One region of the Glaciimonas sp. PCH181 genome, then DNA from elsewhere that is predicted to be linked to it. Evidence: predicted binding sites of a transcription regulator. Region 1 holds the regulator's gene; each other region holds the start of a gene.
The links. The regulator LexA, encoded in region 1, represses DNA repair genes until DNA is damaged. The targets are predictions, from matches to a motif close to ACTGTATNNNNATACAGT.

Region 1 (2,208 bases):
TCCGAGTTGGTGCTGGTAAATCCCCGTTATCCGGATGTGTTGCAGCGTGACGAAGCCATTGCCTTGGCAAGTGGTGCGCAGGATATTTTGGCCTCGGCCAGGATTGTGGAGACTATCGAGCAGGCTCTGCTCGGATGCAATTTTGCAGCGGCGCTAAGCGCCCGTTTACGTGAGTTTTCGCCGCCGGTAACCGCGCCGCGGGCATTAGCACTGCAACTTGCTGAGGATGTCACGCTTACTGGGGCTGTCATATTTGGCAGTGAGCGTTACGGCTTGCCGAATGAAATCGTCGAAAAGTGTAATGTATTGATTAACATTCCTGCTAATCCCGATTACTCTTCACTGAATTTGTCGCAGGCAGTGCAAGTATTGGCATATGAATGTCGGGTTGCTGCCAGTGCGCAAGAAACATTGCAAGGGGAGGTGGCGGCTAGCGGGATCGGTTTTCAAGGCGATACTGCCAATCTGGTTGAGATCGAAGGGATGTTTGCACATCTGGAGCGGGCGTTAATCGAAATCGACTTTCTTGATCCTGCTCATCCGAAAAAATTGATGCCACGGTTAAAGCGCTTGTTTTCTCGCGCCGGGCTTGAGACCGAAGAGGTGAATATTCTGCGCGGTATAGCGAATCAAATTTTGACCAAACGCCGACGTCTCGATCGTTAGGCGCGTGTATGTCTGATTGATTGATTGATTGATTGATTTATGGTGTGGGTGATCAGAATGCCTGTGTATTAGTGGACCTTCATGGTCCACTAAATATTTAATCAGGTCCAGTTACGCAATAATCCGACAACCAGCCCTTCGAGCGCAAAATCATCTTGATCTTCATTGACAACGATGGTCTCGAAATCTGGGTTTTCCGGCAGTAGTTCAATCGCGGAGCCTGTTTTTTTATATCTTTTTACCGTAACGTCATCACCCAGTCGCGCAACAACAATTTGCCCGTTTCTAGCATTTTCGGATTTTTTGACCGCGAGCAAATCGCCATCCAGAATGCCAGCATCGCGCATCGACATGCCACGTACTTTTAACAAATAATCCGGCTTGGCACTAAACAGTGCCGGATCGACGTTGTAGTTTGCCTGTATATGCTCTTGCGCAAGAATAGGCGACCCAGCGGCGACCCGCCCGACTAGCGGTAAATTAAGCTGCATCAACGCTGGATGCGGCAATGTGAACTGCTTGCCTGTGTCGTCAGCGCTGAGACCGCGTGCTAACGCGGGTTTGATGAGGCGAATACCACGCGATGTGCCCGGTGAAATTTCAATTGCGCCTTTGCGCGCAAGCGCTTGTAAATGTTCTTCGGCTGCATTGACCGAGCGAAACCCAAGTTCATTCGCGATTTCTGCCCGCGTTGGTGGAAAACCGGTGTTTTCGATGGCATTCGCAATCAAATCAAGAATTTGTTGTTGGCGAGCAGTAAGTTTGAGCATAGTAGTGGCTATCTTGAAATGGCGGACGTTGGCTAGGTAAGCTAGGCGAAATAATGCTGTGTATATAGTCAGACTGTATTTTTGTACAGTATTCATGTGAATGCAAGCAAATTCACATGCTTTAGACACCACAGTGCGTACTGATTGATGGCATTGAATTTTCTTGCATTACCCTGTATAGTGCTTGGTTTTCCTCTTCCCACACTCGTCTTGACGCCGGGGTGGGCTATCTCAACAGTCCAAAAAGGAGCTTACATGCGTCATTATGAAATCGTATTTATCGTCCATCCGGATCAAAGCGAGCAAGTGCCTGCAATGATCGAACGCTACAAGGGTATCGTCACTACACGTGGTGGTATCGTTCATCGCGTTGAAGATTGGGGCCGTCGCCAACTAGCATATCTGATTCAAAAATTGGCAAAAGCGCATTATGTTTGCTTAAATATCGAATGCGATAGCGAAACATTGACTGAAATCGAAACTGGTTTCAAATTCAATGATGCCGTTTTGCGTCATTTGACAGTCAAACTGAAAAAAGCTGAAACTGGTCCATCGCCGATGATGAAGGCCGTGCAAAAGGAAGATGCTGCTAAAAGCCATCGTACTGAAGCACCTGCCGCAGCTTCGGCACCAGCACCAGCTGCAGCCGCCTAATTTCGCCGATTAACTTGCAAACATTGCGTTATCAATTTTCCAAATAGACCGGAGTGAGCCAACCAAATAACGTGCTTCAATTGATTGCCGAAATCGCAGAACGTGAAGTATTGCGTTA
Region 2 (2,208 bases), 860 kb from region 1:
CAGCGCTACCGCCTCCAGCACAGTTTGTTCTTGCGTCGCATCGCGCTCACAAAGCGTGGTCTGCGGCGCGATTGCCAGCACGCCGCCGCGTCGCATACCGCTGCGAACCCCACTGGCGGCGGCGCTGCCGGTCATGGTCAAGACTTGATCGTGCTCTAACACTGCAACCATGCCGGGTGCAGACCAGCTTGGGCGCACTGTTTCTAAGGCCAATAACGGCAGATGAACGCCTATCCATAAAGCCATTTGCGCGCTCCTAAAAATCGGCCACGCGCGCTAATGTCGGCTCTGCGACGCTTGCAGAGGATGTTTGCGCTGCTGGTGCCGGTTTTATGTTGGATTCTGTGTAACGCTTAGCAGGTGGTGTGAATGACTGTGTTTCAATCGTCGCAGAAGGGGCCGCGCTGTCTTGCTTATTGTCTGGCCACGCAAGATAAAGCGCTTGTGTATGTTGCGGGCCGCGCCGTTTAAGTAGTTGTACCGCGATGCCATTATGGGCGGGACGCAGCAGCAGCCGGAGTGGGGCGGGCGACGATTCATGTGCAGCGCTCAGCGGCCGGATCATCCACAGCATGGTGTCGCTGGCTTGGGCTGCCAGATGCAACCGACGCAGCGCATCGGTACGGATATGCGATTGCCAGAACAGCAGCGCGCCGCAGCTGCCATTGCGCAAAATCTGCTCAGCGGACCATAGCGCATCGGCACTGCCGCTGGTATTAATCCACAGCAAACGCTGCGCCGCCAGACCCCATCCGCTCCACGCGGCGATGTGCGGCAGATGGGGCGGCTGTAATAAAATTATTTTGCGTTGTTGCTGTGTAAGGGCCTTTAAGGCGGGCTGCAATAAGTGCATTTCGCCAATCCCGGCTTGCTGCAATAACAACTCAATCAAGGCCGAATGCGGCCAGCCGCCGTTGGGTAATTCCCGGTCCAGCGCCGCATGACCAGAGGCGATCACAGCCCCGCGATAAGTCGACATTTGATTGCCGCGCCACAACGCATGCGGCAATGTCTCCGCCAGCGATTGGGCTGCGGCTGAGATCGTGCTGGTGCCGGGCTGCGACACACTGCGTGGATTGGCTGACATAGAAGGACTTAAGTAAAAACTGGCGTAATCGCTGAAATTTAAATGGCATTAACTGCAAAATGAGGGGAAAGACATTCCCTTATTTAACTGTATAAATATACAGTATATTTGCAGTGTGCCCTAAGCCAGTTTTGTTATAAGTCCGTTCTCAATGCGGATATTTTATTTGATGGAAGTGCGGGAAATTTCTTTGTGGAAATAAAGATTGTCGGTGTAACACCGCAAAATGCACGCATAACGCGACACTGCTAATCGGTCGAATAAAATTATTTTAGGGAGCGATCAGAGAACAAACAAGCGCCGGGGGAGCGTGAAAAAGGGGATATCTTCAGAAAGAAGATGATAAGAAAAGGGGATCTGCTGGCGATCCCTTAGCAAACATGTGTCAGTGCAGATGAAGCAGATTTGTTATCCAAAACAAGCGACTCGATGTCAGTGCAAGACATCAGCGGTGTTTATTTGCTGGTATGGTAAAAGCGTAGCGCAAATGCGCAAATAACCAAAGCAATAGGAAATACGGTAGGAAGAGCGTGAAGAAATGCGTTCATGAAAGACCTCATAAAGTTGAATTGTTGCGTTGCAGTATATGAGGTGACGTGGCCTGGGGCTAATTTAGTCTTCGGATATGCGTTATACGCTATTGAAATATCTTGTTGTCATTGTGCAACTATTCCAAGTGAAAATGCCGCCTGACAAATTGGCGGAAGGGAACTCAAGGCTTTCGTTGTCCTCATATGATTAATGCTAGCGTCAGCGTCTGAATTTGCGCTATTGATCCAACTCTGGATAGTGGCGAAAAATACCTTGTCGGTTAAACGCAATTCGTCTTGACGATGCCAAGTATTTGGCAATACGCGGCTGTGTTGCCACCAGTTGATGGAGTGTTATCAAGCGTGGAATGTCGGCGGCCAGGCGGTGCATGGTTTTAGGGAACGCATAACGCAAACCTGCGATTATTTGGAACAATGATAGGTCGACATAGGTCAGCGCATCTCCGATCGTATAACTGTCGCTGTGCGGATTACGCGCGTGGATAGTCTCAAAATAGTCTAGAAATTTAGGTAATCGTGCGCTAGTAAAATCCTGGGCACGGCGTAGCGCTTCTGGTTTTTGATCTTTGT
Region 3 (2,208 bases), 1.7 Mb from region 1:
CCGTCATGTGATGGCAACGACCAAATTACATGCCGACGACACCCCGATCCCGGTACTGGCACCCGGCAATGGCAAGACCAAAACAGCCAGACTGTGGACGTATGTCCGCGACGACCGGCCATCGGGATCAACCGATGCCCCGGCAGTCTGGTTCGCTTACACGCCGGACCGCAAAGGTATCCATCCTCAGACCCATCTGGCGAAATTCGCCGGCGTTCTGCAGGCCGATGCGTATGCCGGATTCAACGCGATTTATGCAACCGGTCGTGTACAGGAGGCTGCGTGCTGGGCGCACGCGCGACGCAAATTCTTCGACTTGCATGCAGCACGGGCCTCGCCAATCACCACTGAAGCCTTGCGCCGCATCGGCGCATTGTATGAGATCGAAGCAAGCATACGTGGCAAACCGCCACAGGTAAGACAGGCAGTGCGCCAGGCGCAGTCGCGCCCGCTCATTGATGCGTTGGAAAGCTGGCTGCGGGCAAGTTTGTTGACGCTGTCGCGCAAATCCGATACTACTGCGGCGATCCTGTACGCCCTCAATTTATGGCCAGCATTAACCCGCTATTGCGACGATGGCAGCATCGAGATCGATAATTCGGCCGCCGAACGCGCATTGCGCGGTATCGCCATTGGACGACGTAATTATCTGTTTGCAGGCTCCGACAATGGCGGCGAACGTGCCGCCGCTATCTACTCGCTCATTGGGACGGCTAAACTCAATGGCGTCGATCCGGCAGCATGGTTGCGCTACGTCCTGACGCATATTGCCGATCATCCCGTCAATCAAATTGATGACTTCCTGCCTTGGAATCTGGCATCTAGGCTGGCGATCATATCTGCGCCAAAGCAATAGCCGCTGAAATGCGGGGCTGTCAATACGGCCTTTGAACGACGCTTACATCCCAAACGTCAAATTGCCCACATCTGTAATCTCGTAACGACAACTACTGGGTTTTTAATCAGTTGTCCTGTATGATTTAGCTTACTTTTTACTATGGTCATACAAGATGATAGGTCGTCTCGCTGGAACGTTGCTCGAAAAAAATCCGCCACAACTGTTGGTTGATTGCAACGGAGTCGGCTACGAAGTCGGCGTCCCTATGAGTACTTTTTACAATCTCCCTGGAATTGGTGAGAAGGTAGTCTTGCTAACTCATCTTGCCATACGAGAAGATGCGCACGTTCTATTTGGATTTGGTACTGCCGAAGAGCGTAACGTTTTCAAGCAGTTAATTAAGATTAGCGGTGTTGGTGCGCGGACGGCGCTGTCGATTCTATCTGGTATGTCTGTTTCTGATTTGGCACAGGCGATCACCTTGCAAGAGGCTGGGCGTTTGACTAAAGTCCCAGGTATCGGAAAAAAAACTGCCGAGCGATTGTTGCTTGAATTAAAAGGTAAACTTGGCGCGGATCTTGGTGCCGTAGGCGGCCATTTAATCAGCGATGTAACTGGCGATATTTTGAATGCCTTAGTTGCTTTGGGTTACTCCGACAAAGAGGCACTTTTAGCCATGAAACAAATACCAACCGACGTAACCGTATCCGATGGTATCAAGTTGGCTTTGAAGGCATTGTCCAAGCTATAGATTAAAACGCATAAGTATTAGATTTGCGTTCTAATATGCGTTCTCAACGACATATAACTTACCTAGCCAAGCTAACATCTCATCATGAGCATTCAAACGGACGACTTTACGGCGCAGCGGATTATCGCAGCGACACCAGCTTCGCCGAATGAGGAGGCAATTGAACGTGCGTTGCGACCCAAGCATCTGGATGAGTATGTCGGACAGCAAAAAATTCGCGAACAGTTGGAGATCTTCATTACCGCAGCGCGTCAGCGGAAAGAAGCGTTAGACCATACATTGCTATTTGGCCCTCCTGGCCTTGGAAAAACAACACTCGCGCATATTATTGCGCGTGAAATGGGCGTTAATTTACGTCAAACCTCCGGACCTGTATTAGAACGTGCCGGGGATTTGGCAGCATTATTGACAAATTTAGAGGCCAATGATGTCCTCTTTATCGACGAAATTCACCGTCTTTCTCCCGTAGTAGAAGAAATTCTTTACCCTGCTCTTGAAGATTATCAAATTGACATTATGATCGGCGAGGGTCCGGCCGCACGTTCTGTGCGCCTCGATTTGCAGCCATTTACCTTAGTTGGCGCGACGACTCGCGCAGGAATGTTGACGAATCCGCTGC
Region 4 (2,208 bases), on a different contig from region 1:
TTTCTCGGCCGCCTTATCGGTTTCTCCGGTAACAGCGCCTTCCAGCAATGGCACGCCTAATGATGCACGCACTTTGTTTTCTATCTCACGCGCCAGTTCCGGGCGTTCTTTCAGATAGTTACGGGCATTGTCTTTACCTTGGCCAATACGCTCACCGTTGTAGCTATACCACGCACCCGATTTTTCGACGATTTTTGCGTCCGAACCAAGGTCCAGAATTTCGCCTTCACGGGAAGTACCCGAGCCGTAAAGAATATCGAAATGCGCTTCTTTGAACGGCGGAGCAATTTTATTCTTAACGACCTTCACACGTGTTTCGTTGCCAATCACTTCGTCGCCGGACTTAATAGAGCCGGTACGGCGAATATCCAGACGTACCGAAGCGTAGAATTTCAACGCATTACCACCGGTAGTTGTTTCAGGATTGCCGAACATAACGCCAATCTTCATACGAATCTGGTTAATAAAAATCACCAGCGTATTAGTACGATTGATACTGCCGGTCAATTTACGCAATGCTTGCGACATCAACCGTGCTTGCAGACCCGGCAGTGAATCGCCCATGTCACCTTCAATTTCGGCCCGTGGCGTTAAAGCAGCTACGGAGTCGATGACGATCAGGTCAACACCGCCTGAACGCACCAGCGCGTCAGTAATTTCCAGTGCCTGCTCACCTGTATCAGGTTGTGAAATCAGCAGATCGGCCAGATTAATACCCAATTTTTGTGCATAGCCAACGTCCAGCGCGTGTTCCGCATCGATAAATGCGCAAGTACCACCCAATTTTTGCATTTCGGCAATGGTTTGCAGCGTCAGCGTCGTTTTTCCAGATGATTCAGGACCGTAGATTTCTACGACACGACCGCGTGGCAAACCGCCCACACCCAGCGCAATGTCCAGACCCAACGAACCAGTCGACACGACTTGTACTTCTTCAACCACGGCGCCGTCTTCCATGCGCATGATTGAACCTTTGCCGAATTGCTTTTCGATTTGTGCCAGTGCTGCGGCAAGAGCCTTGCTTTTATCGGGATTCGCGGCGGATTTTTTATCGTCCATGGATGTTCTTTCGGCAAAAGGAGGAAGTGAATAGACAGTACTGTATAAAAAAACAGTGCTTTATGCAAGCGTTGTGAGATTAAAGTTAGTGTGTGTTGCAAATTCGGGTTGAAATGCAGCCTGCAAAATTGTTCTGCAAGACCGCATTCTAAACCTGTGGGCGAAGTTGGTGAAATTCCAGCCTCTGACATAATACGCAAGCACTTACCATCGCGCTCATCTTAAAATAGGATAAGCATCGACCATCACAAGGAACTGGAATGACATCGACAAATACGAAAGCAAGCTTCTACACCGGTCTGGAGAGCAATCTGAATGCTTTGCGTGAGCAAGGTCTGTATAAACCAGAACGCGTGATTAGTTCGCGCCAGGGAGCGGAAGTCGTTTGCGACGATGGCAGAACCCTGATCAATCTGTGCGCGAACAATTATTTAGGCTTGTCCGGCGATGAAAAATTAGTTCAGGCATCGATTGAGGCGACCGAGCAATACGGCTATGGCTTATCGTCTGTGCGCTTTATTTGCGGCACCCAGACCGTCCATAAAGAGCTGGAGCAAGCGCTGTCCGCCTTTCTCGGCATGGAAGACACGATTCTATACGCCGCCGCATTCGATGCCAACGGCGGTCTGTTCGAGCCGCTATTTGACGAACAAGACGCGATTATTTCCGATACCCTGAATCACGCCTCCATCATTGATGGCATCCGCCTGTGTAAAGCAGCGCGTTTCCGTTATACGCATAACGATATGGCCGATCTGGAAGTGCAATTGCAGGCCGCCGCCGACAAACGGCATAAAGTCATCGTCACCGATGGCGTGTTTTCAATGGATGGCACGATCGCGCAACTCGACAAAATCTGCGATCTGGCAGACAAATACGGCGCATTAGTCATGATCGACGAATGCCACGCCTCAGGCTTCATGGGCCAGACCGGGCGCGGCACGCACGAGCATCATCACGTCATGGGCCGCGTCGATATCATCACCGGCACACTCGGCAAAGCACTCGGCGGCGCGATGGGCGGTTTTACTGCTGCACGGCGAGAAGTCATAGAAACGCTACGACAAAAATCACGTCCTTATTTGTTCTCCAATTCACTCGCCCCCGCGATAGCAGGTACGTCGCTGGCGGTTTTGAAGCTGCTTTCAT

Region 2: a site for LexA is predicted at 1,174-1,191, ahead of imuA (translesion DNA synthesis-associated protein ImuA). Genes of this name have one in related genera too.
Region 3: a site for LexA is predicted at 950-967, ahead of ruvA (Holliday junction branch migration protein RuvA). Genes of this name have one in related genera too.
Region 4: a site for LexA is predicted at 1,099-1,116, ahead of recA (recombinase RecA). Genes of this name have one in related genera too.

The regions. Positions count from the first base shown of each region.
Region 1 is NZ_PYFP01000001.1:1,100,760-1,102,967, reverse strand. It holds gene C7W93_RS04945 (RNA methyltransferase) at 1-666, shown strand, start outside; gene lexA (transcriptional repressor LexA) at 768-1,436, opposite strand; gene rpsF (30S ribosomal protein S6) at 1,692-2,090, shown strand; gene priB (primosomal replication protein N) at 2,144-2,208, shown strand, end outside.
Region 2 is NZ_PYFP01000001.1:245,196-247,403, forward strand. It holds gene C7W93_RS01070 (DNA polymerase Y family protein) at 1-246, opposite strand, end outside; gene imuA (translesion DNA synthesis-associated protein ImuA) at 257-1,087, opposite strand; gene C7W93_RS01080 (glutathione S-transferase) at 1,856-2,208, opposite strand, start outside.
Region 3 is NZ_PYFP01000001.1:2,841,386-2,843,593, reverse strand. It holds gene C7W93_RS12965 (IS66 family transposase) at 1-856, shown strand, start outside; gene ruvA (Holliday junction branch migration protein RuvA) at 1,011-1,589, shown strand; gene ruvB (Holliday junction branch migration DNA helicase RuvB) at 1,674-2,208, shown strand, end outside.
Region 4 is NZ_PYFP01000006.1:73,915-76,122, forward strand. It holds gene recA (recombinase RecA) at 1-1,059, opposite strand, end outside; gene kbl (glycine C-acetyltransferase) at 1,320-2,208, shown strand, end outside.